One region of the Parafrankia sp. FMc2 genome, then DNA from elsewhere that is predicted to be linked to it. Evidence: riboswitches for the same ligand, from Rfam matches in the RefSeq annotation. Region 1 holds a riboswitch; each other region holds the start of a gene.
What was found. Region 1 has a riboswitch for cobalamin ahead of AB1460_RS09270 (hypothetical protein). Riboswitches for the same ligand answer to the same signal wherever they lie in the genome.
Positions count from the first base shown of each region.

Region 1 (10,479 bases):
CTGAAGCTCCGCCAGCGTACGGGCCCCCCACCTGCACGTCAATGCGGATACGCAAACAACAGGGCCGGTGTGAACTTCACGATTCGCCCACGACAGGTGCCCCCCGACATGTGTAGCGGCACGGCAGGCCACACGCATGATCTACTTACGTTCAGTCACCCCGACTGGCACGGCTCAGGCCAGGTTCAGCGGGCGTGCGCCGCGGGACCGTGATGCAGCACCGGCTCGGGGCGTACCCGGGTCAGCAGATCGCCGACGACGGGATCGACGAGCCGGTAACGGATCACTCGCCCGTCCCGCTCGGCGACGACGGCCTGCTGGTGGCGCAGCAGCCGCAGCGCCTGCGAGACCGCCGCGTCGTTCATGCCGACCGCGGCGGCCAGGTCGGAGACCGAGATCGGGCCGGCGTAGTGGATGGCCAGCAGAATCGCCAGCCGGCCCGGTTCGCCGAGCATGGCGAAGACGCCGGCCCAGCGGGCGACGTCGGCCCGGTCGCCGATCGCGGCCACCGCGTCGCACGCCCGATCGCCGTCGATGAGCCGGTGCTGGGCCCGGGCGTCCAACCGGTGCATGGGGCGATTCTCGCACCCGCACCACCGACCGGACACCCGCCCTACGGCTCTCTCACCCTGGGACAGCCAGCCGCCTGGTCTCGGCCGCGTCGATCTCGGCGGCGACGTTCTCCCGGCCGTCGCGCAGCGCCCGGCCGAGCAGGACGACCTCGTCGATCTTCTGCCGTGCGAAGGCCATCCGGTCGACCGGCGGCGGGTCGAGCGACGTCTCCCCCTCATGATCGAGCTGGACGTGCAGCGGCGAGCAGCAGGTGGTGACCACCAGGTCGCCTACAAGACCGAGCAGCGAAGCGCAGGTGGACAGCGCACCAGGCAGATCAGCGCGCCGCCCGTCGTGGCCGTTCACCACCCCGGCGAACAGTGTCCTGTCTCCCAGGCCGCCCACCCGCGCCAGCGCCGCCGTGTTGCCCGGCCCTCCTACGAAGTCCAGGCCGACCCCGTCCACGGGGGCGTCGCGCAGGACGGGCAGGGCCTCTCCGACCTCCCCGAAACAGGTGGAGACCAGCAGTCTGGGCCGGGCGGGGAGCGTGCCGAGCCATCGATAGGCACGTCCGAGCGCGACCAGCTCCTCCTGGCCCAGATCCCCGGTGAGCGCCGGTTCGTCGAGCTGGACCCAGTCCGCACCCGCCGCCGCGAGCCGGCCGAGCAGCTCGGCGTAGCACTCCACGAGACCGTCGAGAAGGTCCAACGGGCGGAAGCCGTCCGGCGCGCCGGCGGACGCCTTCGCCAGCAGCAGGAACGTGAGCGGGCCGACCAGCACGGGCCGGGTCACCACCCCCAGCGCGGCCGCCTCCCGAAACTCCCGCAGCGGCTTGTCGTCGACCAGCATCAACCGGGTCGACGGCCCGAGCTCGGGCACCAGATGGTGGTAGTTCGGGTCGGAGCAGGTGGTCGTCTCCAGCGGCGCCACCCCGGCAGCACCCCGGGCCATCGCGAAGTAGACGTCCAGCGGCCCGGCGAGCGGATCGAACGAGCGCGCAACGGCACGGAATCGGTCCGGCACCGCATCACACATCACCGCGACGTCAAGAACCTGGTCGTGGAACGAGAACGTGTTGGACGGCACCGTGTCCAGCCCGGCGTCGGCGAGCTCCCGCCAGATCTCCGCCCGCATCCGCCGCGCCATCCAGAGCAGCTCCTCCGCACCAAGCCGCCCGGCTCGGTAGGCCCCGGTCAGGGTCTCCAGCTCCCGCGCCGGCCCGGTGCGGGGGTACCCGGCGACCGTCGTGCTCACCACGGGAACACCGCCTGAACCACCTGACGGGGACGAACGGTGAGGTCGGCCATGAGTTTCCTTCCCTCGGGAAACACACCAGTGGCCGTGACCGGGAAACGGGAAGGACGGCAGAACGCCGGGCGCGAGGAGCACCGGGAGACACCGGCAGGTGATCGACACCGGCAGGTGACGCCGTACCCCGCACGCCCGGCCCGGCGACCCGCCCACGCGGTCACGGACCATCACGCGCCGGCGGCGCGCGAGCGGCGGGCAGGTCTTCGGACTCGCGGGCACCCACCGGCCAACGGGGACCGGTGAACCTACTGGCCATCGCTTCCCAGGCGGAGACAGTCCACCCAGTGCGTGGTGACGGCGTTCGTTCCCACATACCGCTGCGGGGCAGTCCCGGATTCGCACCGGGTTCCCTCTCACGACGCCCCTCCACCGCCGCCACCGCGAGCCCGGTGAACGGGCTTGACGGCACGCCGGCAGCAGGAGCGAACCAACCGCGTCACGCATCGTACGACCGCGGCCCGCCGGAGTCGTGCTCATCCGGCAACCCCGTGCAGCAGCAATGCACAAATCGTCAACTACCGGGTGGTGTACTCGGGCCCACACTCAAGTCCAGGGAGCAGAAGAGCATGTCACTGCCGACCGTCGTCCTCGTCCACGGCGCTTTCGCCGACGCGTCAAGTTTTGCCCGCGTGGTTCCCGAGCTGCTCGCCGATGGTCTCAAGGTGGTGGTGCCTGCCGTGCCGAACCGCTCGCTCGGCGGCGACGCCGAGTACATCGGGTCGGTCCTCGCGGCCATCGAGGGTCCCGTTCTCCTGGTCGGCCACTCGTACGGCTGTGCGGTGATCACCGTGGCGGGTGTCGCGGAGAACGTCGAGGGCCTGGTCTATCTCGCCGGATTCGTCCCCGAGGAGGGCGAATCCCTCGGTGAGCTCCAGGGCCGCTTTCCCGACCCAGACCTGGCCGGGTCGCTGGTCGCGACGCCCTTCCCGGATGGCGTCGATCTCTCGGTCGACATTGAGAGGTTCCCGGCGGTCTTCGCCCATGACGTCGACCCGGCCGTCACCGCGGTGCTCGCCGTGTCGCAGCGGCCGTTGTCCGCGGTCGCGTTCGGGGAGAACGCGTCCGCTGCCGCCTGGCGGACCAGGCCGGCCTGGGGCATCGTCGCCACCTCGGACCACGCCATCAATCCGGAGGTCCAGTACTTCGGTTACCGGCGGGCGGGGGTCGACATGCTCGAGGTGGACTCGTCCCACCTGGTGATGTTCTCCCGGCCGGCCGCAGTAGCCGATCTGATCAGGACGGCTGTCAAAGCGGTGTCCGCGGCCCGCGCGTCCTGAGCGGGACCTCCAGGACTACCTGGCCCGGGGACGGGTCTGCTGAGAGCGCGTGGCCGGGCCGACGTCAGGTCTGCCCTGTGGACGTCAGATGATGCCGTCAGCCCGCAGCCGGGCCAGCTCCTCGTCGCTGACCCCGGCCGCGCGAAGCACGTCGTCGGTGTCGCCACCCAGCACCGGCGGTCCGGCCGGCGGCAATGCGGCGGGCGGCGGTGCGGCCGGCGGCCGTCGCCCTTCGTCGTCGCCGAAGCGGAACGGTGCCGCGGGGACCAGCGTCCCCGCGACGTCCACGAGCGCGCCGCGGGCTGCGGCGTGCGGGTCGTCCACCAGATCCGGCCCCTCGTTCACCGCCCCGATCGTCGCCTCGGGATCCGAGGCGACCCAGGCCGCCGCCGGCCTCGTCACGAACACCTTCTCGAACCGCTCCGCCATCGCCACCTGCTCGTCCGCACCGGCCCGCAACCGTTCGACCAGGTCCTCGGCACCGAGCACCCGGCACAGCGCCTGCCAGGTCCGGGGCTCCGCGGCGGCGACCGTCACCCACCGGCCGTCGGCGCACCGGTAGAGCCGGCGGCCCGCCGCCCAGCCCATGCCGGACTCGGTGCCCGAGAACCGGCCCGGCATACCGGACAACATCCAGGTCGCGACGTCGTCGAGCGAGACGTCGACGAAGGAGCCGACACCGGTGTGCGCCGCCCGGGCGAGCGAGGCGGAGACGGCCATCGCCGCGACCGCTCCCGCCAGCGGCGCGGCGATCGGCGTCTGCGGCATCCACGGAAGCTGCTCCGCGATCGCGGCCAGGGCTCCAGAGTGGCCGAGGAAGGTGATCTCGTGCCCGGCGCGGCCGGCGTACGGGCCGTCGAGGCCGAACGACGACAGACTCGCCCAGACCAGCCGCGGGTTCACCTCGGCCGCCTGCGCGTACGCGAAGCCCGCCGCCTCCCGCGCACCCGGCCGAGCGCTGTCGACGACGGCGTCGGCCGAGGCGACGAGCTTGCGCAGCACCTCGATCCCAACCTCGCCTCGGGTGTCGAGCGTGACGGATCGCTTGCCGTGGTTCAGCCCGACATGGGTCGGCGAGATCCCGGTCGGGCCCCGCAACGGGTCACCGACACCCGGCGCCTCGACCTTGACCACCTCGGCCCCGAGGTCGGCGAGCAACCGTGTGCAGTAACCACCGGGGAAGGAACGAGAAAGGTCGAGGACGCGGATCCCGCGCAGGGGGAACGGCACCGGTCGAACTTATCGAGCTGTCGAGCTGTCGAGCTGTCGAGTCTGGCTCAGGGCCCCGCGGACACGCGGTCCAGATCGAGGTTCAGCGCGAGGACGTTGACGCTCGGTTCGCCGATGAAGCCCAGGGCCCGTCCGGTGGTGTTCTCGTCGACGAGGGCCGCGACCCGGTCGACGGGCAGCCCGCGCTCACGGGCGACCCGGGGAATCTGCAGCTCGGCGTAGGCCGGGCTGATGCCGGGGTCGAGGCCGCTGCCGCTGGCGGTCACGGCGTCGGCGGGCACGGCCGGGTTGTCGGGAGCGCCGCCGCGGACGACGACCCGCTCGCCGGCGGCGATGTCGTCACCGGGCTCCCGGCAGGCGACCGCGACGCCCTGGTAGGTGGCGAGGAACGGGGTGGTGGGGCAGGCCTCGTTGACGCTCACCACCCGGGTGATCGGGCCGTCGAAACCGGGGCCGGCGTGGTGGGCGGCGAGGACGGCCCCGACGCCCGAGGCGGTGCAGTACCTGCGGGCTCCGTCGACTCCTTCCCGTTCACCGATCGCCAGGCTGCGCGCGCAGACCTGGGTGAGCAGGCTCTGCCCGCTCTCGTCGTCGGGGGTGGCGGGGTCGTCGACGGTGTCGACGACGTCCTCGGGGCCGAGGTTGGACGCCGAGGTGGAGGTCGGGTCGTAGCCGTCGCCCGCGGCGGACGGCCGGCTCTGGAAGTAGGCGGGCAGCGGGTTGCCGTCGCTGTCGGTGAACGACTGGCCGATCAGGGACGAGCCGACGTGCTGCCCCCGCGCGTTGGTGACGAGGGAGCCGTCGGCCCGGTCCTTCAGGCCGGGTAGCTGGGCGACGGCGAGGATCGCGAGCGGGTATGCGACCCCTAGGACCACGGTGAGGACGAGCAGGGTGCGCAGCGCCGCGAGGTGCTGGCGCAGCCAGGACGGAAACCGTGTCGGCATGGTTCAGCCCACTCCCGGAACGAACTGGACGAGAAGATCGATGGCCTTGATACCGACGAAGGGGACGACGATCCCGCCGAGGCCGTAGAGGTAGAGGTTGCGGCTGAGCAGCTTCGAGGCGCTGGCCGGCGTGTACCGCACGCCGCGCAGCGCGAGCGGAATCAGGGCGACGATGACGAGGGCGTTGAAGATGACCGCGGAGAGGATCGCCGACTCGGGGCTGGCCAGCCGCATGACGTTGAGCGTGTCCAGGCCGGAGTAGACGCCGGCGAACATCGCCGGGATGATCGCGAAGTACTTGGCGACGTCGTTGGCGATGGAGAAGGTCGTCAGCGCCCCGCGGGTGATGAGTAGCTGCTTGCCTATTTCGACAATCTCGATCAGCTTAGTTGGGTCGCTGTCGAGGTCGACCATGTTGCCGGCCTCCTTCGCGGCCGACGTGCCGGTGTTCATCGCCACTCCGACGTCTGCCTGCGCGAGCGCGGGTGCGTCGTTGGTGCCGTCGCCGGTCATCGCGACCAGCTTGCCGTCGGCCTGCTCCCGGCGGATCAGCGCGAGCTTGTCCTCCGGGGTGGCCTCGGCGAGGAAGTCGTCGACCCCCGCCTCCTCGGCGATCGCCCTCGCGGTGAGCGGGTTGTCCCCGGTGATCATGACGGTGCGGATGCCCATCCGGCGCATGGCGTCGAACCGTTCCCGCATGCCGGACTTCACGACGTCCTTGAGCTGGATGACGCCCAGGACCCGCGCGCTCGACCCGGACGGCCCTTCGGTCACCTCACCGACGACAAGCGGGGTGCCCCCCGAGGCGGAGATGCCGTCGACGATCTCCCCCACCTGGGCCGGGACGTGGCCGCCGTTCTCCCGTACCCACCGGGTGACCGCACTCGCCGCGCCCTTGCGGACCCGCCGCACCCCCGCTCCCGCTCCCGCTCCCGCGCCGGGCTCCGCGGAGCCGGGCACCGCAGCGCCAAGCTCAACGGCACCCGGCTCCGCGGCACCGGGCTCCGGGCCGTCCGCCGGCTGGGCGGCGAGGTCGACGCCGGACATCCTGGTCTGGGCGGTGAAGTGCACGAACGTGGCGTGCCGCAGCTCGCCGGGAGTGCGTTCCCGCAGGCCGTGGCGCTCCTTCGCGAACACCACGACGGAACGCCCCTCGGGGGTCTCGTCGGCGAGCGACGAGAGCTGCGCGGCATCCGCCAGCTCGGCCTCGCTCACGTCGCCGACCGAGAGAAAGGCACTCGCCTGCCGGTTGCCCAGGGTGATGGTGCCGGTCTTGTCGAGCAGCAGGGTGTTGACGTCCCCGGCGGCCTCGACGGCCCGGCCGCTCATCGCGAGCACGTTGCGCTGGACGAGCCGGTCCATCCCGGCGATGCCGATCGCGGAGAGCAGTGCGCCGATGGTGGTCGGGATCAGGCAGACCAGCAGCGACGCCAGCACGATCCCGGTGATGCCGTCGCCGGTCAGGGTGGAGCTGTCCGGGAGCGCCGGCTGCTGCGCCTTCGCGTGGATCGCCAGTGGCTGCAGGGTGGCGACAGCCAACAGGAAGATGACGGTGAGTGCGGCCAGCAGGATGTTGAGCGCGATCTCGTTCGGGGTCTTCCGCCGGTTCGCGCCCTCGACCAGGGCGATCATCCGATCGATGAAGCTCTCCCCGGGCTGCTGGGTGATCCGCACGACGATCCGGTCGGAGAGCACCCTCGTCCCGCCGGTGACCGAGGACCGGTCGCCGCCGGACTCGCGGATCACCGGCGCCGACTCGCCGGTGATCGCTGACTCGTCGACACTGGCGATGCCCGCGACGATGTCCCCGTCACCGGGGATGAACTCCCCCGCGTCCACGACGACGAGGTCGTTCCGGGCGAGCAGCGGCGCGGGAACCTGCTCCACGGTCGCGTCCTCGACGGCCTCGACGCCCTGCCCGGCCTGACCGGCCTGACCGGGCTGCCAGCCGGTGAGCCGGCGGGCGACGGTGTCGGTCCGGGTGCGGCGCAGGGCCGCCGCCTGGGCCTTGCCACGTCCCTCGGCGACGGCCTCGGCGAGGTTCGCGAAGATCACGGTGAGCCACAGCCAGACCGTGATCAGCCAGCCGAACGTCGACGGGTCGGTGATCGCGAGAACAGCGGTGAACGCGGCGCCGACCTCGACGATCAGCATCACCGGGTTGTGCCACAGGGTGCGCGGGTCGAGCTTGCGCACGGCGCTTGGCAGGCATTTCCAGAGCTGCTTCGGGTCGAGCAGGCCGCCCCCGACCCGGCGCGGCCGGTCCGCGACAGCCTCCCGGCGGTTGCCGGGGGCGTTGCCTGGGGCGTCCGGGCGGGTGGCGATGGTGGTGGTACTCATCGGTCAGTGGATCCCTTCCGCGAGGGGCCCGAGAGCCAGCGCGGGAAAGAAGGTGAGCGCCACGATGATCAGGGTGACGCCGGCGAGCATCCCGACGAACTGAGGCCGGTGCGTCGGCAGCGTTCCGGCCGTGACGGGTACCGGTGCCTGCCGGGCGAGCGAACCCGCGAGCCCGAGCACGAAAATCATCGGGAGAAATCGGCCGAACATCATCGCCAGGCCGAGCGCGGTGTTGTACCAGGTGGTGTTCACGGTGATGCCGGCGAAGGCCGATCCGTTGTTGTTGCCCGCGGAGGTGAAGGCGTAGAGGACCTCGGACAGGCCGTGCGCGCCGGAGTTGAGCATGCCGGCCCGCTGGCCGGGCATCGCCATCGCGGTGCCGGTTCCGAGCAGCACGATGATCGGTGTGGTCAGGAAGTACAGCGACGCGAACTTCATCTCGCGCGCGCCGATCTTCTTCCCGACGTACTCCGGTGTGCGCCCGATCATCAGTCCGGCGACGAACACCGTCACCACGGCGAGGATCAGCATTCCGTACAGACCTGAGCCGACACCTCCCGGCGCGACCTCGCCCAGCATCATGTTGAACAGCAGCGAGGCACCGCCGAGGCTTGTGTAGGAGTCGTGGAAGGAGTTCACCGCGCCGGTGGATGTCAACGTGGTGGCGGTGGCGAAAAGCGCCGAGTTCGCGACACCGAAACGGGTGTCGGTGCCCTCCGTGGCGGCTCCGACGGCCTCGGGGACGGTTCCGTGGTGCGCGCCCTGGAAGGCCATGTTCACCGCGAGGCTGCCCAGCGCGATCAGCGCCATCGCCGCGACGATCGCCAGGCCCTGGCGCCTGTCCCCGACCATCCGGCCGAAGGTGCGCGGCAGCGAGAAGGCGATCATCAGCAGGAGATAGATCTCGAACAGGTTCGTCCACGCCGCCGGGTTCTCGAACGGATGCGCCGAGTTGACGTTGTAGAAGCCGCCGCCGTTGGTGCCGAGCTCCTTGATGACCTCCTGGCTGGCCACCGGCCCACCCGTGATCGCCTGCTCGCCGTCGGCCAGCGTCGTCACGAGCTGGTTGCCGTGCAGGTTCTGGACCACTCCGCCGGCGATCAGCACGACCGCGCCGACGACACAGATCGGCAGCAGGATCCGCACGATCGTCCTGGTCAGATCGACCCAGAAGTTGCCGATCTCGTCACCGGTGCCCACGACGCCGTCCATGCTGCCCGGCCCGGCCGCGACCGGCGCCCGCCGGCGCGCGAAACCGCGCACGACCGCGATAGCCACCGAGATGCCGACAGCGGCCGAGGCGAAGTTCTGCACCGCCAGGCCGGTCATCTGGGTGAGGTGCGACATCGTCGACTCACCGGAGTACGCCTGCCAGTTCGTGTTCGTCGTGAAACTCACGGCGGTGTTCCAGGCCAGCGCTGGCGAGACCCCGGAGAATCCAGGATTCCACGGCAGATGACCCTGGACCCGCTGCATCAGGTACAGAAACAGCACGGACACCGACGAGAAGGCGAGCACGCTGCGGGCGTACACCGGCCACCGCTGGCCCACGCCCGGATTCACCCCGGTCAGCCGGTAGACCGCCCGTTCCACCGGCAGGTGCTTCTCGCTCGCGTACACCCGGTACATGTGGTCACCGAACGGCCGGTACGTCACCGCCAGCGCGGCGACCAGGAGCAGGACAACCAGAACACCCGCGGTCGTGGCGGACACTAGAAACGCTCCGGAAACAGCAGGGCCGCGATCACGAAGACTCCCAGCCCGATCGCCAGGACAAGGCCGGCTATGTTCTCCGCGGTCACAGCCGCTCGACCCCCCGCAACACAAGCGCGAGCAGCGCGAAACACCCCGGTGTCAGCGCCGCGTACACCACGTCGAGCACGAGTCCTCCCTCGCCGGCAACGGAAGCAAGCCCCCCTGGACCGCCGTGAGCGGCAGGATCGGGCAGCGTCGCCAGTAAAGCTCGGTGGATCCCGGTTCTGGTGATCTCTCACAGGTTTCTAACAGCGACGCGGCACTTTCTCACGCACCACTAACGGCGATCATGAGAACCGTCGGAGGAGACGGCCGCGGGGCCTTCCAGCGGGCTGTCCCCGCCCGCACGATGGGCGGGTGACACGAGGGACCCTGCGGATCTACCTGGGCGCCGCACCGGGCGTCGGCAAGACCTACGCCGCGCTCGACGAGGCCCACCGCCGCGCCGACCGGGGCACCGACGTCGTCATCGGTTTCGTCGAGACCCACGGCCGGCCACGCACCGCCGCCATGCTCGACGGCCTGGAGATCATCCCCCGGCAGATCCTCGAGCACCGGGGCGGATCGTTCACCGAGATGGACCTTGACGCCGTCCTCGCCCGACATCCCGAGGTCGCCTTCGTCGACGAGCTGGCGCACACCAACGTCCCGGGCAGCCGTCACACCAAGCGTTGGCTCGACGTCCAGGAACTGCTCGCCGCCGGCATCGACGTCATCTCCACCGTCAACGTCCAGCACCTGGAGTCGCTCAACGATGTCGTCGAGACCATCACCGGCGTCCCGCAGCGGGAGACCGTCCCCGACGACGTCGTCCGCCGCGCCGACCAGGTCGAACTCGTCGACATGGCCCCCGAGGCACTACGCCGCCGGATGGCCCACGGCAACGTCTACGGGCCCGAGAAGGTGGACGCCGCCCTGGCCAACTACTTCCGCGTCGGCAACCTCACCGCGCTGCGCGAACTCGCCCTGCTCTGGCTCGCCGGCAAGGTCGACGACCAGCTCGACCGCTACCGCGCCGACCACGGCATCGGCGGCACCTGGGAGACCCGCGAACGGGTCGTCGTGGCGCT
Region 1 covers NZ_JBFLUG010000018.1:13,860-24,338, reverse strand. Annotated here, with positions in the region: gene AB1460_RS09275 (ArsR/SmtB family transcription factor) at 186-572, opposite strand; gene AB1460_RS09270 (hypothetical protein) at 625-1,806, opposite strand; cobalamin riboswitch at 2,061-2,217, opposite strand; gene AB1460_RS09265 (alpha/beta fold hydrolase) at 2,430-3,140, shown strand; gene AB1460_RS09260 (CaiB/BaiF CoA transferase family protein) at 3,225-4,370, opposite strand; gene AB1460_RS09255 (potassium-transporting ATPase subunit C) at 4,418-5,314, opposite strand; gene kdpB (potassium-transporting ATPase subunit KdpB) at 5,318-7,654, opposite strand; gene kdpA (potassium-transporting ATPase subunit KdpA) at 7,658-9,367, opposite strand; gene kdpF (K(+)-transporting ATPase subunit F) at 9,367-9,456, opposite strand; gene AB1460_RS09235 (sensor histidine kinase) at 9,767-10,479, shown strand, end outside.

Region 2 (10,479 bases), on a different contig from region 1:
GGTTGCGGATCTCGGTGAGGACCTGCAGCCAGTACTTCGCCCCCTCGTGGCCGTCGCCGGCCCACAGGCCCAGGATGTCCCGCTCCCCGTGCACGGTCACCCCCACGACGGCGTAGAACGGCCGGTTGGCGACCTGGCCGTCACGGACCTTGACCACCACCGCATCCACGAAGATCACCGGGTAGACGCGGTCGAGAGGCCGGTTGCGCCACTCGGTCATCTCGGCGACGACCTTGTCGGTGATCCGGGAAATCGTGTCCTTCGACACCGAAGCACCATAGACCTCGGCGAAATGCGCGGCGATCTCTCCGGTAGTCAATCCGCGGGCGGCCAGGGACAGCACGATCTGATCGATGCCGTTCAACCGGCGCTGCCGCTTACGCACAATCGCCGGCTCGAAACTGGCGTCCCGGTCCCGGGGAACATCGATCTCGACCGGGCCGATCTCCGTCAGGACCGTCTTCGTCCGGATCCCGTTCCGGGAATTCCCGTTGTCACGGCCGGCAGGGTCGTGCTTGTCGTAACCCAGGTGCGCGCTCATCTCCACTTCCAGAGCGGTTTCGAGCACGGACTTCGTCAGCCCGCTCAGCAGCCCCCCAGGCCCGACGAGGTCCACGCCCTCGGCGCGGGCCTTCGCGACGAGCTCGGCGGCCAGCTGCTGGTGATCGATCGGGGTCGGCATGGGATCGAGCGTCTCGCTCATGATCGTCCCTTCCCGCCGAGTCAGCCTCGGCGGCACGGGCCAGACCACACCCACCGTTGATCAGACACTCCCACGCTGGGTCGTCGAACGCAGCCTGGGGTGGATCATGCTACGTCGCCGGCTGGCCCGCGACTACGAGACCCTTCCCGCCAGCTCCGAATCCATGATCCACATAGCCATGATCGACAACCTCGCCAGGCGCATAACGGACGAAGCCACCCCAACCTGGCGAGGCACCTACTAGAACATAAGCCGCAATCAGGGCAAATTAAACGCCCTCTCAGATGCCAGATGCCGGCGGAGACGCTTTGGAGTGCACACCGGTGGTCGTCGCTCCTTGACCGAACGTAACCGGTCAGGTCTCGTAGATCGTTCGCCGGACGGCCGTTGACGTGGTGGCCACGTTCGATCTCCGCGCGGCCTTCCCGACCCTGAGCCTCGAAGGAGGAGGTTCGACCGGGACCGATGACTGTTGCGCCTCAGTTGTCGACACTCGCCAAACAGGCATATCTACCCTGGTAGCCTCCTGTCTTGCTTCGCGACAGGTATCGGGGAAGCCGGCGTGAATCCGGCACGGTACCGCCACTGTGAGTCGGCCATGGAGATGGCCGCGAGTCAGATACCCGGCCTGTCGCACCCTTCCGTGATCGGGGCGAGTACCCCGAGAAAGGGGTGTGGACGCTGATGCGCGCCCGTCACCTGCCCTTCCGTGGATCTCGCCTTCGGGATCGCGCGACCCGTCAGTCAGCCGTCGTGTCGGCCACCGCCGCGATGATGGCCCTCATCGCCGGTTGCGGTTCTGATGACGCGGGCGAGACAGACCGGTCCGCCGCGGCCGTCACGGTGGAGAACTGTGATCGGCAGGTCGGTGTCACCGCTCCCCCGCAGCGGGTGTACGCGACGTACCAGCCTTCGGCCGAGATGATGAGCGCGCTCGGGCTGGGTGACCGTCTGGTGGGCTCGTCGTTCTTCGACGCCGAGTTCCTGCCGGAGTATGCGGACGGCCTGCGGGGGGTGCCGTACAGCGAGAACAATCCCACCCGCGAGGCACTCCTGGCCACGAAGCCCGATTTCGTCTTCGCCGGCTACGGCACGGTGTTCGCCGCCGACACCCCGGATGGTGTCGGGACGCGCGCCAGCCTGGAGAAGCTCGGTATCCAGTCGTACATCCTGACGCCGTTCTGCCCGACCGAGGACGGGAGGACCGACCAGGAGGTCGACCCGGCCGACGTGTCCATCGACGCCGTGTACGACGACCTTCTCACCATCGGCAAGATCTTTGACGTCGAGGACAAGGCCCGGTCACTCGTCGACGACTACAAGGATCGGATCACGACCGTCGAGACGGCGGTGAAGGGTGCCGAGAAGCCCACGGTCGCCTACGTGCGTCCGCAGGAGGACGGGACTTTCCAGGTCTGCACCGGGGTCGACTTCGGCACCAGGATCATCGAGGCCGCCGGGGGCGTCAACGCGTTCGAGGACGTGACGTCGACCCGCAACATCTATGTCGATGCCGAGGAGCTCATCAAGCGCGATCCGGACGTGATTCTCACCAACTCCGGCTTCGGGGTGGACTACACGCTCGACGACGCGATGGGAAACGTGAACACGATCGTCGACAACCCGGCGTTCGCCGGGTTGACGGCGGTGAGGAACAACGCCGTCCATCCGTCGCTGTTCGCCGACCGAAGCGCCGGGGTTCGCACCGCGCACGCCGTCGAGCAGATGGCCTCGCTGATCCACCCCGACCTCGTCGACTGACGGTGAGTCTCGCTCCGCCCGCCACCCAGACGCCTTCCTCCGGTGCGGGGGCAGGCGATTCAACCCGCCGGATGCGTCAGGGGGTGCTTCGCGGCGGGTGGAGTCGATCGCTGGGTCTCCTCGTCGCCGTCGCGGGGCTTCTCGCCGCCACGTGGGCCTCGATCGTGCTCGGCGTCAACGCGATCAGTCTGGGCGACGTCCTCGACGCGGTGTCCGGCGCACCGGTCACCGATGCGGAACGGATCGTCTACCACCTGCGCATTCCGCGAACGGCGACCGGCCTGCTCGCGGGAACGGCGCTGGGGGTCGCCGGGGCCGCGATGCAGGGCCTGACCCGGAATCCCCTGGCGGATCCCGGCCTCCTGGGCATCAACGCCGGAGCCGCGCTCGCCGTCGTCGTGGCGATCAACGTCTTCAGGCTCAGCGGTGTCTCCGGCTATCTGTGGTTCGCCTTCGGCGGCGCGGCGGTGGCCGCGGTCTTCGTCTACGCCCTCGGTTCACTGGGCCTGGGGGGTGCGACCCCGGTCAAGCTCGCGCTCGCTGGTGCGGCGACCACGGCGTTCCTTGGCGGGATCACGACGATGATCACCCTGCGTGACGCCTCGTTGATGGACGACTTCCGTTTCTGGGCCGTGGGCTCCCTGACCCGCGCGGACGGAGCCGCACTACTGACGGTCGCGCCGTTCGTCGGCGTCGGACTCGTTCTCGCGGGGGGCCTGAGTCGCACACTCAACGCCCTGGCTCTCGGGGACGATCTCGCCCGCAGCCTCGGCACGCGGTTGTGGGCCGCCCGTGCCGTCGGCGCCGTCGCGGTGGTGCTGCTCGCGGGAGGCGCGACCGCGGTCGCCGGGCCGGTCGCATTCGTCGGCCTGGTGGTGCCGCACGTCGCGCGGATGATCTGCGGCCCGGACTACCGATGGGTGATGGCCTGGACGGCTGTCCTCGCGCCGGCACTGCTCCTCGTCGCCGACGTGATCGGACGACTCGTGGCCCAACCCCAACAGATGCAGGTCGGCATCGTGGTCGCCGCCGCGGGCGCCCCCTTCTTCCTCTACCTGGTGCGCCACCGAAAGCTGGTGGAGGTGTGACCGCCGAGCGGAGCCTCGCCCGTGACGCGGTCCTCCTCGCGGTCCCGCGTCTCGGTCTCTCGCTGCGTCTGAGCCGCCGCTCGATCGCCCTCACCGTGACCTCGGTTGCCGCCGCGGCGATCATCGCGGCCGTGTCGATCACGATCGGCGAGTATCCACTCACCGTGGCTGGCGTGCTGCGCGTGCTGCGAGGCGGCGGAACGCTCATCGAGCAGGACGTCGTGCTCGATGACCGACTTCCCCGAGCCCTCACCGGCCTGGGGGTGGGAGCGGCGTTCGCCCTGTCCGGAGCGATCCTGCAGCGGCTCGCCGCGAACCCCCTCGTCAGCCCCGATGTCGTCGGCATCAACTCCGGTGCCGCGACCGGCGCGCTCACCGTGATGCTGATCCTCGGCGGCAGCGGGGTCGAGCTCACGGTCGGCGCTCTGGTCGGGGCGGCGCTCACCGTCCTCGCGATCGTGCTGATCGCCTACCGGCGCGGTCTGCTCGGATTCCGGCTCGTGCTGGTCGGTATCGGCGTCGCCGCCCTCCTCTCCTCGGCGATCTCGTACCTGCTGACCCGCTCCGACGTGCACCAGGTCCAGGCCGCCGCCGGCTGGCTCACGGGAAGCCTCGCCAATCGCAGCGGGACGCACGTGACGATCATCGGTGTCACCCTCACGCTCGCCGCGATGGCGCTCACCGTGCTGGGCAGGGACCTACGGGTCCAGGAGCTCGGCAACGATCTGGCACGCACGCTGACCGGCACCCGTGATGCCCGCAGAATCCCGCTGCTGCTGGTCGCCGTCGGGCTGGCGGCCATGGCTACCGCCGCCGCCGGGCCGATCGGGTTCGTGGCGCTGGTGGCCCCGCAGATCACCCGTCGCGTCCTCGCCGAGCGCCAGATCGGTCTCGCTCCGTCCGCCGCCGTCGGCGCACTGCTGGTGGCCGGCGCGGACCTCGTCTCCCGGTTGATCTTCGCGCCGGACGAGATGCCGGTGGGCGTCCTGACGGCCGTCCTCGGCGCACCCGTCCTGCTCGTCCTGCTCGCCCGCGCCCACCGGATCGGAGCCGCCGGATGACCGACATCACCGACGCACCCAGTACATCCGCTCCAGCCGTCCTGGCGACCCACCAGCTGAGGCTCGGCTACGGCGGCACCATCGTCGTCGACGGTGTGAGCACCCGGATCCCGCCCGGTCGGATCACCGCCATCGTGGGTCCCAACGGCTGCGGCAAGTCGACCCTGCTGCGCGGACTGGCCCGGCTCCTGGACCCGGTCGCCGGCACCGTGCGACTCGCCGGTGACGACCTCTCCCGCCTGCCCGCGCGCACCGTCGCGACAGAGCTGGGTCTGCTGCCCCAGCAGCCCACCGCGCCGGACGGCATCACGGTGTCCGACCTCGTCGCCCGAGGCCGCCACCCGCACCAACGCTGGTTCCGGCAGTGGAACCGCGAGGACGAACGAGCGGTCGCGCAGGCACTTTCGGCGACATCGATCACCGAGCTCGCCGACACGCCCGTCGACCAGCTCTCCGGCGGCCAACGACAGCGGGTCTGGATCGCGCTCGCGCTGGCGCAGAACCCCGGCATCATGCTGCTCGACGAGCCCACCACCTATCTGGATCTCGCTCACCAGCTCGACATTCTCAACCTGCTCGCCGACCTGAACAGGCGCCTGGACCGCACCATCGTCATGGTGCTGCACGATCTCAACATGGCCAGCCGCTACGCCCACCACCTGATCGCCCTGCGCGACGGGCGCATCGCCACCGAGGGCGAGCCGGCGGACGTCGTGAACCCGGACCTGATGCGCGAGGTGTTCGGTGTGACGGCCACCGTCATCCCCGACCCCGTCGTCGGCACCCCCATGGTCGTCCCGCACCCCCGACCCACCGGAGCCAGCCATGGTTGACCAGTCGGTTCGTCGCGTACTGGTCGGCATGGGCGCCGACGCCCCAGGCTGCGAGGGTGACCTGTTGGTCCTGGCAGCGGAGCTGGAGGCTCGGATCGCCTACCTCCAGCTCGCCCGGCCAACCGTGCACGAGGTGCTTAACCAGCTCGCCGCGGAAGGAAGCGCGGCACCCGTCCGGCTGATCGCCGCCCCCATCTCCGGCGCGCCCGCGCCCGCCCGGTCCTGGCTCAGGAGGATCGCCGGCGACTGGATGCGGCAGCATCCCGGCAGCCTGGTCATCGACGTGGCAAAGGATCACGTCACCGGGAGAGAAGCGGTCCTCTCATCGGCAGGGTGGGATGAGGTCCCGACATATGGCCGTCATGTTCTGCTCTGCCGCGGACCACGATGCACCGCTCGCGGGGCTGCCGACACAGCCCAGGCCCTCGCTACGCGCCTGAAAGATCGTGGACTGACGCGAAACGAGGTTCTGGTCACCCAGACCGGCTGCCTCCACCCCTGCAACCACGCCCCTGTCGTCGCGGTCACCCCCGACGACGAATGGTGGGGTCCGGTCACCGCCAGCGGCGCGTGCGCGCTCGTCGACCGCTGGGCCGAAGAGCCCCGATCCGGTCCGCCCCGTCCCATCCGCCGTCCACCTACCGAGCCCTGATCGCGTCAGGCACCCGGCCGTCGGTATGGTGAGCGCGTCGACGGCTGTGGGCCAACCTGAGCGGTCTCGCTCCGTCACCGCACGGCCATGCCGCGCCGTGGACAATCCACCTGGCGCCGCACGAGGAAGGGCTACCGGAAGCGGTGGGCCGGACCGGAGGCGACTGCTCCTGGGCGGGGCCACCGCCGGGCGGGGCCGCGGCGGCGATCGTCGCGGCGCAGTTCGTGCCGATCCAGCGACGGCTGGCCGAGCTCGACCTGCTCAACGAGTGGACGACGCCGATCGGGTTCGCCGTGTTCGCGATCCAGCCCGGTACCCGGGAAGCCGGGTTCATCGGGGAGACACTGCTCGGCTGAACGCCGCAAGCTGAGCGCACCCGCGGCGCGCCGACGGGGCCGGCGTCCGCAACCTGATCGGCCGCGGGCCCGCACCGCCGCGGGATCCGGGATCAGACCAGGGACGCTCCGAGCTCGCCGTTCACCAGCTCGGTGATCCGGCCGGCGCGCGCTTCCTCGACGATCACCGCGAGCTGTTCGGCGCTCATCTGGATGCGCTGCCCGAAATCGTCGGTCAGAACGATCCGGCGCTCTGCGGGCGCGTCGTGGTCGACATACAGCTCCGGGCAGCCGCAGCTGCACTTCCCGCAGAACGTCAGCAGATGCTTCCCCTGCACAGCCATCCGAACTCCCAACAAAGTGGCCGACATTTCCTGGAAAAATTGTACCCGTGCGTCGCCGGCTCGTCACGAATTACTTCCGGGATGACCCATCTGTAGGAACCCGGGAATCCCGACGTTCCGCACGCTGGAATCAGACCGAAGATCTCAACGGCGCATGGAACCGGCGAGGGGCCGCAGGTGAGCCGAGGCGTGGGCACCGAGCCCGGTCTCGACGCTCCCGGTGCGACCCCAGTCCCTTCGTCGGGGGTCTCCGTGCCCGCGCGGGCGCGGGCGGCGACCGGGGCCGGGCGGGGCGCCGATGCTCGCCGCCCACCTGGCCGCCGCCGTCTTGGCCGGCTGGCTCGCAGTCGGCGAGCGGCTGCTGTGGCGGGTGGCGCGTGGGGCCGCGCCGGGCTGACCGCGCGCACAACACCGGGAGACGGAGACATCGTGGCAGTCCAGTCCTCGACCGTGGTCGGCACGGGACCCGTGCGGGCAGGGCCTCGGGTGCGCCGCGAGATCTCGCGGCGCACCCGAGGCCCGAACGAACCGTCAGCCCGCCGCCGTGACGGCCGCGGTGAGGCCGCCGGGGGTCAGGGCGTTCGTCTGCAGGCGCTCGCCGTTGACATAGACGGTAGGAGTTCCCTGGACTCCCTCGCGTGACGCGGCATCATTCACCTGGGCGACGTAGTCGTCGTAGGTGCCCTTGTGTACAGCCTCGACGAATTCCGGCGAAGTCAGCCCCACACGGCTGCCGAGATGGACCAGTTCCGCGTTCTGGAATCCACCCGCGTGTTCCTCCGGCTGGCTGGCGAACAACAGGTCGTGGAGTTCGGCGAACTTTCCTTCGTTCGCCGCCGCCGCGGCGGCGTTCGCGGCCCGCTCGGACTCCGGCCCCAGAAATGCCAGGACATGGTAGATGACCTTGATTTTCTTGGCGTCGACGAGGGAGCCGATGGTGTCGCCGGTCTGTTCCTCGAACGCGCGGCAGATCGGGCACTGGAAGTCCTCGTAGACATCCACGGTGACCGGGGCGGACGGCGATCCGACGACGATCCCGCCGTCCGGGCCGGCCGCACCGGCCGGCACCAGGGCTCCCGAAGTGTCGGTCCGCGCGCTCTGCACGGCGAAGCCGATACCCCCGACGAGCAGTAGGGCAGCGGCCACGCAGGCCGAGATCATGACCGTGCGGCGGCGGCGCTCCCGCCGCGCGGCGGCCTCGCTCACAGCGGCGGCCTTCGCGCGGCGCGTGGCGTGATCAGTGGTTGTCATGCCGGGACCTGTTCAGCCGAGCGCTGGATCCTCCCAGCCAGCCCCGGCGTGCGCGGGAGCGAGGCGCCGGCGTGGTGGCGTCGGTCACCTCGGCCTGGCGGGGCCAGCGGGGCCTTGTCTGTATTCATACGGAACTCCCGGTAGTGGCACCGCGTTCGCGGGGCCGTCTTGGGTGACAGGCGCACGGCGACGCCCACGGCGGGCCGGCCCACAGCGAGCCGAGGCCGGCTCGGTGGTTCTGGTTCCCGTGCCTTCTCACCGCTCGCCGCGGATGTGCGTCGCGGTCGCGAGGACGCCCTCCGGCCGCGAGGAGGTCACGGCGGAGGGAAGGACAGCACCATTCCGCCGGCCGGCGGCCGGCCCGCGGTCATCGGGCACGCGCGGGCGGCGACGGACCGGCCGGGAAGCGGGATGTGGTCTGTCAGCGGGCCGTGGCGGCGGGCGGCCCGCGCCGCGCGACCGCGTACCGAAGCAGCGCCAACCGCGCAGCCGCAGCGGGTACGGAAGACGAGAACGTGAGGCGAGGGCCGAGGACTGGTCGCGGCGGTGCCGCGAGGCGACCGCGGACACGCCGGACGATCCGCCGGGTGGCCGTGGCCGTGCGCCGGCCCACCCGCCAGAGCAGCCGCTCGCCCGCGGCCAGCCACCAGGCGAGGCAGACCGCCGCGAGCAGGTGCAGGCCGAGAACCGTCGGCCCGCCGTGCAGCAGGTCCACCCCGCCCGAACCCGCGACCGCCTCCGAATGAAGATGGCCGGCGCCGGCCCCGGAATGCCGCCCGGGCGGGGAGGCCATGGCGAACGCGAGGTGCAGGCAGCCCTGCGCGGCGACCACCAGCCCGATCAGCCGGCGGCGGCTGATCTGCCTCGCAGCCAGGCCCCAGCCGACCCGCCAGGTGAGCAGAAAACCGACGACGGTCACCCACGAGTCCGGGGCAGCCGGGCCGGACCGGCCGTGCGCGGCGGCGGCGAGCGCGACGGTCAGCAGTGCGAGGACGGCACCGCGCACGGCACGGCCGCAACGCGTCGCGGCCCACAGGGGCAGGCCCGCACCGACAGTGATCGCCGCCGGCTCACACCGCGCGCCGACCGGCTGGTCGGGCGCCCCGGCGGTCACCGGTCCAGTGTAGATCGGCTCGTCGCCCGGCCCCATCCCTGCCAGGGAACCCCGATCGGCCTGGCACCGGCCGGTCCATCCGATCCTGCCTGTCCGCGGCGCCGGGAAGGTACGCCCGACATAGTGGACGGGCCGGCATGGGCGAGAAGATTCGCCCGTCCGCGAGGGCGATCGACTGAGACCCGCTCGCTTTCCAGCTAGGATGCCGGGTTTGTGAGCTGGGCGGCGACACCGGCCGGGCGCGGTGTGCGCGCCTCGGCCCTTGCCGTCATAGCCGTCGCTCTCGCCGTCGCCGCGCACCTGGCGGCCTGCGGCGAGCCGCCGAGCCTGCCGGTGACCGGGTGCGGCGTCGCTCTCGCGTTCCGCGTGTGCTGGGGCTGCTCCGGCCGGCGGATGTCGCTGCGGCGCATCGCCGGGCTGGTCACCACGGTCCAGGCCGGTCTGCACCTCGCCTTCGCCATGACGGCGCGACCGACGCAAGTCGCGGCATCCCATCATCACGCCGCGGTCGGACCGGTGGACCTCTCCGACGGCGCGGCGGGAATCGACCTCCTGCCCGGTGGGCCTCGGATGGCGCTCGCCCACCTCTGCGCCGCGCTCCTGCTGTCCTGGTGGCTCGCTGCGGGAGAGCGGCTGCTGTGGCGGATCGCCCGCCGGACCGCAGCGGTCGCGCGCAGGGCGGCGGTTCACCTGCGCCGCCGCCTGCGCCCGCCGGCCTGGCGCCCCCTTCCCACCCAGACCGTGCGGTGGTGCCGGCCGCCAACCGGACGGGCGCACGCGCTGGCGCAGCTCGTCCATCTCGTCGTCCGCAGAGGCCCACCGGACCCGGCACCGGCCTGATCCACACAGCCGACGCCGTCCGCGACGCCTGCGCCGGACGGCGCGTTCAGGCTGCCCGGATCCGGCCCGCCGCGACCGTCCGTGCCCGGCCCCACCGCCGGACGGGATCCAGCCGCGACCGCATCGGCCCGCGCGGCGATGCCGCGCGCCTCGACAGGCCGGTTCCCAGACGCGCCTCGCGCCGGGCGGCGGCGGCGCACCCCGGGCGCCGCGCGACGAATGCCGAGCGTGGGCCCCTGCTGCCACGTGCTTCCCAGGTGCCTGCGGCGCCGCGGCGGTGACTCCGCCTGCCCTCGAATCCTCTCTCCACATCATTACTCGGAGACTCTCTGTGACCATGGTTCAACCGTCGGGGTCATCCCCCGATGACACGGCGCCCGCCACCGCGGTGCCCGCGCCCGCAGCCGCCAATCCCGCCGACACCCCGGTCGACACCTCTGCCGGCAGTTCCGCCGGCGACCCGACCGTCGCCCCCTCCATTCCCGAGCCCCGCACGC
Region 2 covers NZ_JBFLUG010000135.1:8,232-18,710, reverse strand. Annotated here, with positions in the region: partial or broken gene AB1460_RS29630 (IS256 family transposase) at 1-703, opposite strand, end outside; partial or broken gene AB1460_RS29625 (transposase) at 777-947, shown strand; cobalamin riboswitch at 1,208-1,349, shown strand; gene AB1460_RS29620 (ABC transporter substrate-binding protein) at 1,457-2,464, shown strand; gene AB1460_RS29615 (FecCD family ABC transporter permease) at 2,536-3,552, shown strand; gene AB1460_RS29610 (FecCD family ABC transporter permease) at 3,549-4,613, shown strand; gene AB1460_RS29605 (ABC transporter ATP-binding protein) at 4,610-5,446, shown strand; gene AB1460_RS29600 ((2Fe-2S) ferredoxin domain-containing protein) at 5,439-6,098, shown strand; partial or broken gene AB1460_RS29595 (peroxidase) at 6,317-6,454, shown strand; gene AB1460_RS29590 (hypothetical protein) at 6,547-6,777, opposite strand; gene AB1460_RS29585 (DsbA family protein) at 7,309-8,028, opposite strand; gene AB1460_RS29580 (hypothetical protein) at 8,450-9,178, opposite strand; gene AB1460_RS29575 (hypothetical protein) at 9,356-9,982, shown strand; gene AB1460_RS29570 (PepSY-associated TM helix domain-containing protein) at 10,320-10,479, shown strand, end outside.
Region 2: another riboswitch for cobalamin. It lies ahead of AB1460_RS29620 (ABC transporter substrate-binding protein); the one in region 1 lies ahead of AB1460_RS09270 (hypothetical protein).

Region 3 (10,479 bases), on a different contig from region 1:
CGCCCGCCGGTCACCGACGGCCCGTTCGCCGAGACGAAGGATCTCATCGCCGGCTGGATGGTGATCGACGTCGACAGCTACGAGCGTGCCGTCGAGCTGGCCGGGGAGCTGTCGGCTGCCCCCGGGGCGGGTGGGAAGCCGATCCACGAGTGGCTCGAGCTGCGCCCGTTCCTGACCGCGCCGCCCACCATCTCCGAGTGCCACTGACCTCCGAGGTGGATGAGGTTCTGCTGCGCGGCCTCAGCCCCCAGGTGCTCGGGATCCTCGTCCGCCGCGGGGCTGACTTCGCGGCGGCCGAGGACGCCGTGCAGGACGCGCTGGTCGAGGCGGTCCGCGCCTGGCCGGCCGACCCGCCGCGGGATCCGTTGGGCTGGCTGGTCACCGTGGCGTGGCGTCGGTTCCTCGACGCGGCCCGGGCGGACGCGGCCCGCCGCCGCCGGGAGGACGTCGTCGACGAGGAGCCGGCACCAGGGCCCGCCCCCGCGGTGGACGACACGCTGGCGCTGTACTTCCTGTGCGCGCACCCGTCGCTGACGCCGGCGTCCGCGGTCGCACTCACGCTGCGGGCCGTGGGCGGCCTGACCACCCGCCAGATCGCGGCGGCCTATCTGGTGCCCGAGGCGACCATGGCGCAGCGCATCAGCCGGGCGAAGCGGACCGTCTCCGACGTGCGGTTCGACCAGCCCGGGGACGTCGCCACCGTGCTGCGCGTCCTCTACCTGGTGTTCAACGAGGGCTACGCCGGCGACGTCGACCTCGCCGCCGAGGCCATCCGGCTCACCCGGCAGCTCGCGGCGGCGATCGACCACCCGGAGGCCGCGGGGCTGCTCGCCCTCATGCTGCTCCACCACGCCCGGCGCGCCGCCCGGACCGCGCCTGACGGGGCGCTGGTGCCGCTCGCCGCGCAGGACCGCGGCCGGTGGGACACCACACTGATCACCGAGGGCGTCGACATCCTGCAGGCCGCCCTCGCCCGCGACCGGCTGGGCGAGTTCCAGGCCCAGGCGGCCATCGCGGCACTGCACGCCGACGCGCCCACCGTCGAGGAGACGGACTGGGTGCAGATCGTCGAGTGGTACGACGAGCTCGCCCGGCTGACCGACAGCCCGGTCGTCCGGCTCAACCGCGCGGTGGCCGTCGGCGAGGCGGACGGGCCGCGCGCCGGTCTGGCGGCACTTGCGGGGCTGGACGCCGCCCTCCCCCGCCACACCGCGGTGGCGGCGTACCTCCACGAGCGCGACGGCGACCTGGCGACGGCGGCACGGCTGTACGCCGAGGCGGCCCGGAAGGCACCCAACCTCGCCGAACGCGACCATCTGACACGCCAGGCCGCCCGCCTCAACTCCCGCCAGGACCGCTGAGAGCTGAGAGTCGAAGGCGGCCCGGCCGCGGCCAGGTCGGCCGCTGGGGGTCAGCCGTGGCGGAAGCCGGTGCCGGTGCGGTCCGTCGGGTCCGGGGGCAGGCCGAGGTAGCGGGCGCGCAGCTGGTCCCAGGCGGCGAGCCGGCTGAAGTCGGGGGCGGGCAGCAGCTCCTGGGCGTCGCTGAGGAACGGGTTGGGCAGCAGGACGGTCATCATCTGCTCGTTGATCGCGTTGAACATCCGCAGGCCCCAGGACGTCGGCGCGCCCCCGGGGCCGAGCCTGCGGTACAGCTCGGCGCGGGCGCAGCGGCGGATGCGTCCCAGCTCCGGCCCGCTCGCCGTGTGCTCACCGATGCACAGGTGGAAGTGCCAGGCGCCGAAGTCGACGGTGACGTAGCCGTCGTACATGGCGATCTTCCGGGGGGCGTTGGGGGCCGCGACCTCCCAGGCGGCTCCCTGGACCAGGACCCCGAAGCCGATCTGGCGCCAGTGGTCGGTGAAGACGTCCGTGATGATGCCGAGCAGGGTCTCGGTGTCGATCGGCAGGTCCCAGATCTGCAGGGTGCCGTTGCCGAGCTCGTCGACGGTGCGGAAGCCGGTGTCGGTGGTCATCTCCGTGTCCTTTCCTGTGGTCCGGGCAGCGGGCAGTCGCCGCAGGTGCCGCCGCCGGGCACCCGGTAGAACAGGCAGCAGCTGCGCCGTACGACCGAGGCGGCCATGACCTGCCCGTCCGGTGTGAGCGCGTGGACGGTCGTGCCGGCCAGCGGTGGCGTCGCGAGCAGCAGCGCGGTGAGTCTGCCCACGGCTCCGCTCTCGGCCCGGCCCGCGCTGGAGCTGGAGCTGTTCGGCGCCGGCGGGGCCGCGAGAAATCCGCTCAGCATCCGGGTGGCGCCGACCAGCGCGGACGCGGCGTTGCCCCACAGCAGTCCGGGAGGGAGACGGGTCTGGGCCTGGAGCGCAGCGAAGTAGGGCCGCAGGTTCCGCTCGACGACGACCTCGCGAAGCAGGCTCCCAGCCGCCGCCACCGGCCCGTCCGCCCCGTTGGCGCCGTCGGCGCCGTCGGCTGGGTCGGGTGGGCTGGGCGCAGTCGGCCACCAGCCGGCGGGCCGGTCGACGATCAGCCGCAGCGGGGCGGTGAGGCGGGGCTGGACACGCAGTGCGGACGGGTCGAGATCCGGGACGATGCCCGAGGTCGCCCACGTTCCCAGCGCGACGGACCAGAGCCGCGCCGCGTGGCCGAGGGCGAGGGTGGACGCGGCGACCCGCCGCTCGACCCCGCCGAGCCGGGCGTTCACGCCGTCGATGGCCGCCGTGAGCGCGGCACCGCCCAGGTACAGCTCGCTGACCGACACGGGCGCGGTCTCGTCCGCGTCAGCGGTCCCGTCGGCATCAGCTGTGCCGCCGGTGCTGATCGTCGGCGCCGCCGACGGCACGTCCGCCTCGAAGTAGGGGCTGATGGCGGTGAGGGCTGCCAGCGCGGAGCGGACCCGCGCGCTGTCGGCCGGTTCCGCGGAACCGCTCATCGGTACCTCCCGGTCGAGGCGCCTCCGGTGGAGGGGCCCGCGGTGTGTGGGGCTGGCTGGCTCGTCACAGCGGGCCGCGCAGCTCGAAGGTTCTGGTCGCCGGGTCGAAGCGGAGGTCGTCGCCGTCGAAGGAGGTGTTGACCGCGCCGGAGCCGACCACCTCGTCAGGGTGCCCGGTGTGGAGGGCCCCCGTCCGGTCGACGAGCCAGACCTGGTCGGCGACACGCAGGGAGAGTTCGAGGTCGTGGGTGGAGACGATCACGGTGAGGTTCCGTTCCCGGGCCAGCCTGCGCAGCAGGGCGGTGACAGTGACACGGGACGGGGCGTCCAGGAAGGCGGTCGGCTCGTCCAACAGGATCATGGATGGTTCCTGGGCGAGCGCGCGGGCCATCATCACCCGTTGCCGTTCGCCGTCGGAGAGTTCGCCGACGGGGCGGGCGGCGAGATGGCGGGCGTGGACGGCGTCGAGCGCCCAGCGCACGACCGCGTGATCGGCGTCGGTGAGTCGTCCGGTGGGGCCGGTGTGCGGGTGACGGCCCAGGCCGACGAGCTCGGCGGCGGTGAGCAGCCCGATCTGGACCCGGTCGGTGAGCACGACGCCGACGAGCCGGGCCCGTTCGGCGCCGCCGAGCCGGGCGAGATCGGCCCCGTCGAGCCGCATCCGGCCGGCGAGCGGCGGCTGGAGCCCGGCCAGGGTACGGAGCAGGGTGGACTTGCCGATCCCGTTCGGGCCGAGCAGGACGGTGAGCTGCCCACGCGGCGCGGCGGCGGACAGCCCGGCCAGCACCTCCCGCCCCGACCGCCCCGACCGCCCCGACCGCCCGGACCGCCCGGACCGCCCGCGGAGGCTGGGCGGGCGGAGGGCGCGCCGCCGGTAACCGACGGCGAGGTCCGCCAGGACGAGGCCCGGTGCCATCAGGCGGCTCCGGCGACGTCGACGCGGGCGCGCAGCAGGACGGCGATCACGATCGGTGCGCCGACCAGCGCGGTGATGACGTTGATCGGCAGGACGAGGCCGGTGCCGGGCAGCTGGGCGGCGATCGAGCAGGCCAGCGCGAGCAGCGCGCCGGTGAGCAGCGTGCCGGGGACGAGCACCCGGTGGTCGGCGGTGTCGAGCAGGCGGCGGGCGACGTGCGGCACCGCGATGCCGAGGAAGGCCACCGGCCCGCAGAAGGCGGTGACCGCCCCGGCGAGCACGGACGCGCCGAGCAGCGTCACCGCGCGGACCCGGCGCAGCCGCAGCCCCAGCGTGCGGGCGTAGTTCTCGCCGAGCAGCAGGGCGTTGAGCGGCTTCACCGAGGCGAGCGCGACGAGCAGTCCGAGGCCGACCGCGGGCGCGAAGACCGTCAGGTCACTGCTGGACGTCCCGGCGAAGCTCCCGAGGGACCACGTCCAGTACTGGATGGCGCGTTCCGGGGCAGTCCAGGTGAGGAGGAGGCTGACGACGGAGCTGACGGCGCTGCCCAGAATGACGCCGATGACGAGCAGGGTGACGACGGAGCGGACCCAGTTCGCGAGCAGGAGCACGGCGGCCAGGACGATGGCCGCGCCCGCGGCCCCGGCGATGACGACGCCGAACCGGTCACTGCCGGCGACCTTGGCGGTGAAGGTCCCGCCGGAACCGCCGATCCCGGCGACGACGAGCGCGACACCGAGGCTGGCGCCGGAGCTGACACCCAGCGAGTAGGGGTCGGCGAGCGGATTGCGGAACAGGGTCTGCATCTGCAGCCCGGCGACGCCGAGGGCCGCGCCGGCAAGCGCGGCGGTGAGCGCGCGGGGCAGCCGGATCTGGCCGACGACGACCGTCCACCGCGGGTCGTGCGGCGCCCGCCCGGCGAGGACCCGCAGGGTCTCGTCGAGTGGGACGGCGACCGAGCCGACGGCGAGCGCGAGCAGGAACGTCGCCGCGACCGCCGCCACGAGCCCGCCGAGCACCAGCGCCCGGCGCCCGCCCACCCGGCGGCGGCCGCGGCGCTCAACCGCGAGGGGCTCCCCCGCGGCAGCTCCGGCGGGCACCGCCGTGGGGGACGTGGAGGTCGGTGACGTCGTCACGTGATGCGGCGGTAGAAGGCGAAGGTGTGGTCGGGGAAGGCGTCGGGGTGCAGGATCGCGGCCAGGTCGCCGAGCACGAGGTCGGGCCGGGTGACGCCGCGTTCCCAGTAGTCGTTGCCGCCGCCCGGCCCGATGACCAGCGTGTTGCTCCACACCTGCCCGCCGTGGACGGCCGCGAGCTGGCCGTACCGCTCGTCCTCGGTGGTGACGTCGGCGAGGTTCTCCCATTCGCCGTCGGCGAGCCAGACGGGGGCGCTGCCGGATTCGGTGAACACCGTCTCGAAGTCGAGTTCGAGGCTGCCGGTGTCGGTCTCGCCGGCCCACGGGTAGGTGGCGCCGGCGTCGGCGAGGAGCTTGCCGACGTAGCTGCCACCGGACGGCATGTACCAGGTGCCCTGGTACATGGTACCGATCAGCGTGGAGACCGGGTCGCCGCCGGGCACCCGGTCGGCGATGGCGGTGTAGTCGGCCTCGATCCGGTCGAAGACCTTCGCCGCTTCGGCCTCGTCGCCGGTGAGGGCGGCCATGAACTTCACCCATTCGGCGCGGCCGAGCGGGTCGGCCTCCAGCCATTCGGCGTTGGCGACGACGGGAATGCCCGCGTCCCGCAGCGTTCCGTACTCGGCGGATTCGGTGCCGCCGGTCATCACGATGTCCGGTGCCGCGGTGACGACCCGCTCGGTGTCGATCTGGCCGCCGGGGGCGTACTCGACGATCTCGTCGGCGTCGGCGCGGGCCCGGATGTCCTTGTCGACGACGGTCGCGGCACTCGCCACTCCGGTGAGGACGTTCTCGCGCCCCAGGTCCACGAGCAGCGGCAGATGCGTGGTCGAGCCGGAGTAGAGGCCGCGGACCGGGATCTCGATCCGTGGTGCGCCGGCGAGCTCACCGGTCAGTTCTGGCTCGGGCGTCCCGCATCGGTAGAGCACGTACGACTCGGGTTTCCCGTCCGGGTACGGCTCCTTCACGGTGAGGACCTGGTAGGCCTTCTCGTAGCGGACGGTGAAGTTCTTCGCGTGTTCCAGCGTCGAGCGGTCCGGGAAGTAGTCGGCCGCCGGGTCGAAGTCGGTCACGCACCCCCGGGCGTCGGCATCCGCGCCGGCCTGCGGTGACGAGGATGTCCCGTCGTCACCGCAGGCGGCGAGCAGGGCGGGGGTGAGTAGGAGGGTGGCGCTCAGGGCCACCAGACGTGCGCGCATGCCGGAATCGGCCGCCTTCCAACACCTCGTGGACGGATCGCGGGTGCCGTGGCCGGTCTCCTGGCTGACGGGTGGTGCGCCGGCGGCCGCCTTCCCGGGCGTGCGGTCCGTGTGGCCCGCTGCCCAGTGGCTTCCCCGGCAGGCGGGGAGTGGCTGTCGACATCCCGATCACAGTGGCGAGGGCCGCTCCGGCATCACACCGGTCTTCCCGAACACCACGGCGACGAGAACGGTACGGTCCACACCACCTCATCTGCAAGGCTATGCAAGTGTTTTCTCGTTCTGCCCCAGACCGTCCGAGCTCGGCCCTAGCCTGGTCGGTTCGCCACCGCTGGCCGGCTGCCGGCGGCTGGCCGCTGGCCGCTGGCCGCTGGCCGCTGGCTGGCAAGGCGGCGCATCTGGCCTGGAGCCCGCCATAGGGTCGAAAGACACCGGGCTGACGAAGGGACAACGATGAGAGAGCAGCGTCGGGGCCGCAAGATCGCCATGGCCCAGGACGAGGTGGATGCCTTCCTCGCCGAGGAGCGCACCTGCCGGGTGGCGACGACGAGCCCGAGCGGTCCTCATCTGACACCGCTGTGGTTCGTGTGGGACGGGCAGGCGCTGTGGCTCAACTCGGTCGTGAGAAGCCAGCGCTGGACGGACCTCGAGCGTGATCCGCGGGTCGCCGTGGTCATCGACACCGGGCACGGCTTCGGTGAGCTGCGCGGGGTGGAGATCCGCGGCCGGGCGGAGAGCGTGGGAGAGGCCCCGCGCACCAGCACCCCCGACCCCGACCTCGCCAACACCGAGCTGCTGTACGCCCGGAAGTACACCGGCCGCGACGAGATGCACTACGACGGCCGGCACGCCTGGCTGCGGGTGGTCCCCGAGAAGATCAGCAGCTGGGACTTCCGCAAGATGTAGGGCGGCGGGGCCGGCCGCCGGCCGCCGGCCGCCGACAGCCGGCTGGCGGCTGGCGGCGGCGGCTGGCGGCCTTGCGTCACAGTGCGGAGAAGGCGACCTCCGTCGACTTGATCAGTGCCGTGACCGCCGTTCCCGGCTCGAGGCCGAGGTCGTCGGCAGCGGCGCGGGTGATCGCGGCGGTCAGCTCGGTGCCGGGCCCGAGGGCGACCCGGGCCAGCGCCATCGCGCCGCCGGTGTCGAGGGCGACCACGGTGCCGCTGAGCCGGTTGCGGATCGTCAGCCCGGAGGTCGCACCGATGGCCAGGGAGACGTCCGTCGCCTTGATCAGCACCTCGACCTCGCTGCCGATCGCGACACCGACGTCCTTGATGGCGTCCATGGTGACGGCGGAGGTGAGCGTCTCGCCGTTCGGCAGATCTATGCGAACGGTGCCCATCACAGCGCCGCCGGTGATCTCGGCGACGGTACCGGTGAGCCGATTGCGGATGCTCAAGGTCATCGGGAACTCGCCGTGGATACCCCGGTCTTCCGGCCGGAGAGGAAACGGTGCTCCACACTGGAATGCATGTTCGGTCCTTTCGGTAGAATGTTGGCGTGCCCCGCTTTCGGCTCTATCCGTCCGCCGGACAGGTCGGCGGGCCGGTTGAGCACTGCAGGCATGCGCGTTTTGCGCGGAATCTGGCGGTGGAGCAGCAGGAATGGCGGACGCCCCACCGGGCAAGGCGCCGAACCATCTGGAGCACTGCCGGCAGTTGACCGAGGCGCGGGCGGAGGTCCACTGGCTGCGAGCCGGATAGCAGACTGTTCAGCAGCAGGCCCTGCGGGACTTCGACCAGGCGATGCGAAACTTCTTCGGCGGTCCGCACCGGCGGCCGACCTATCGGAAGAAGGACCCGTTCCGCCCGGGGCACGGCCGAGAACCCGGGGCGGAACGTCCGACAGAAAGCCAGCCTGAACCGGGGCATCCTCGCTGGCGGCTGGGGTTTGTTCGTTCAGCGCCTGGAACAGAAGGTACCCGGGCGGGCGGAGAAGATACCGGCCGCCTGTACCAGTCGGCCTTGCTCGGCCTGCGGGCATACGGCGCCCGGGAATCGCGGGAGTCAAGCGGTGTTCCGGTGTGTCGCCTGCGGACATGAGAGCAACGCCGACGTGAACGCTGCACGGAACATCGCCGCAGGGCGTGCGGTGAACGCGCGGGAGGCGGCCCGACAGGGCTTCCCGTGAACCGCGAACCTCAACGAACCACACTCCCTCGGGTGAGTGTGTAGGAGTTGGAATCCCCCGCATTCAGGCGAGGGAGGACGTCAAGGCTGGACAGTAGCCAGGTCCTGTTGCGGGCGGATTACGCCCGAGCCGGCAGCCGTCGGCCGGACACCCGATCGGGCCGGTGGCGACAGGCGGGCTCCCGAGGGGCCGAGGGGCCGAGCAGAGCCCGGGCCCTGGTCGTGACGCGGGGACCCGGGCCTGACCCGGGCGCCCTACGAACCGACGCGTACCAGGGTGATCGAGGAGATCGAGGAGACGTACCGGCCGCCCTTGGTGTCGGACGGCACGGTCAGCCGGGGGCCGTCCGCGGCGAGGGAGACGCCGTCCTCGGTGGCGGCGATCAGGGCCTGGACCCCGCCGAAGCCCTCGGTGATCTCGGGCCAGGACAGCACGGACTCGTACCCGTCACTGGCGCGGATCAGCACCGCGTAGCGGAGCAGGTCGTTCTTGACCTCGGGCCGGAACTTCGGGCCGGCCGCCTGGATGACGTCGACGAGCCGGGGGCCGGTGTAGGTGTGCGTCTGCGTTCCGCTGCCGCTCGCGAACGACACCTGCTGGGTGTGCTGCGGGTACTTCACCAGGTCGGCGACGGTGAGCCGGACGGGGTGCGCGACAGCACCCTTGACGACGAAGGCGGCAGGCCGCGGCGGCGGGGTCGGCCTCGGGGGCTTCGGGTGGTGGGCGGACGTGGCGGCGCGCTGGCCTGCCCCGGAGGCCCCGGCGGCCTCGGCGGCCGCACCGGGCAGGAACGCGACGAACGCTGCGATGAGGAGCGTGGGCACGGCGAGCAGGGCGGTGCACCGGCGGGAGAAGACCCCACGGGTGAGGTGCCTGTGGATGAGGACCCTGCGGGTGGGGTGCGGCGACATCTGACCGTCTTTCCTTCTGTCTGCGAGCGGAGGCGAGAACGGAGAGGCGCAAGCTCACCAGCTGCGGCTCCGTCGCCCGCGGAGGGTCAGGCGCGGGAGCGACGGAGTGCCCGGAGGCTCCTCCCGTCCACTTCCCGCACCTTAACGAATCTCCGCATATGAGGTGTTGAAACACCAAAATATCCGCAAGTACGGACATCCGGGGTTCGCGGGTTCTGGCCGCGCCGCCCCTGCCTCTACCCCTGTGCCCGCCTCGGCCCGCCTCGGCCCGCCTGCGACTACGGGACTGCGGGCTGGTGTGCAGCCAGCGGCCCGCGGGGCAACCGGGGCGACCGGCAGATCTTGCCGACAGGTAGCGACCGGTGTGCTCTGCCGATCGAGACCGTCGAGTTCGGCGAACACCCGGGCCGCCACCCGACGGTGAGACAGTCATCAGCGGCTTACTGATTCCGCATTCCGGGATGCCACCATTCCCCCGGTTGAGCAGAAAAGTATTCACGGAGAACTGCGGTCACGCCGGGATCATCCGGTGCGGGCTGTCGTGAACGATGCCGGATCACCGAACTACACGCCGCCGCCCCCGCCGTCTGGCAGGTGGTGGACAGGTCGACGACGCCGCACCGGGTAGAATCGCGCTACCGAAATGCGGGCCAGTGCTCCGGCCTTCAGGACGGGGGTGAAGGGCCGCGTGGGAAGGCCGCCTTGCGGCCTGAGCGTGCTCTGGACCGGGCGTTTCTGCTGGTCGATGTACTGGTGGAGGACCGACAGCGGCGCTCCGCCGACAGAGCCTGCGAAGTAGGACCCGGACCAGAGCCGGTTGGCCCGCCAGTAGTGCCGGGCGAGGTCGGGGAATTCCTGGCGCATCCGGCGGGACGACACGCCTTTGAGGCTGTTGACGAGCTCGACAGGGCGGCCTTGGGTGGGAAGTGGACGAGGAGGTGGACGTGGTCGCCCTCGCCGTTGAACTCGACCAGTTCGACCTCGAAGTCGGCGCACACCGCCCGCATGATCTCCTCCAGTCGGGTCAGGTGCCGGTCGGTGAACACACGGTGCCGGTACTTCGTCACGAAAACCAAGTGGGCGTGCAGGACGAAAACACAGTGCCTGCCAGTGCGAACGTCGAGATCTGGAGCCATAGACCAAGTGTAGAATGGTCGTGTGCAGCTTCGGTACAACTACCGTCTCGACCCGTCGTCGGGTCAGATCGCGGCGTTGTCCCGGGTGTTCGGCTGTGCCCGGGTCGTGTTCAACGACGCGCTGAGGCTGCGGCAGGACGCCCGTGCGGCCGGGCTGCCCTCCATCTC
Region 3 covers NZ_JBFLUG010000041.1:12,636-23,114, forward strand. Annotated here, with positions in the region: gene AB1460_RS16335 (YciI family protein) at 1-207, shown strand, start outside; gene AB1460_RS16340 (RNA polymerase sigma factor) at 216-1,361, shown strand; gene AB1460_RS16345 (DUF7676 family protein) at 1,412-1,972, opposite strand; gene AB1460_RS16350 ((2Fe-2S)-binding protein) at 1,969-2,883, opposite strand; gene AB1460_RS16355 (ABC transporter ATP-binding protein) at 2,948-3,799, opposite strand; gene AB1460_RS16360 (iron chelate uptake ABC transporter family permease subunit) at 3,799-4,821, opposite strand; gene AB1460_RS16365 (ABC transporter substrate-binding protein) at 4,932-6,134, opposite strand; cobalamin riboswitch at 6,167-6,369, opposite strand; gene AB1460_RS16370 (pyridoxamine 5'-phosphate oxidase family protein) at 6,588-7,040, shown strand; gene AB1460_RS16375 (TOBE domain-containing protein) at 7,117-7,539, opposite strand; partial or broken gene AB1460_RS16380 (zinc ribbon domain-containing protein) at 7,635-8,308, shown strand; gene AB1460_RS16385 (molybdopterin-dependent oxidoreductase) at 8,519-9,175, opposite strand; partial or broken gene tnpA (IS200/IS605 family transposase) at 9,902-10,311, opposite strand; gene AB1460_RS16395 (RNA-guided endonuclease InsQ/TnpB family protein) at 10,334-10,479, shown strand, end outside.
Region 3: another riboswitch for cobalamin. It lies ahead of AB1460_RS16365 (ABC transporter substrate-binding protein); the one in region 1 lies ahead of AB1460_RS09270 (hypothetical protein).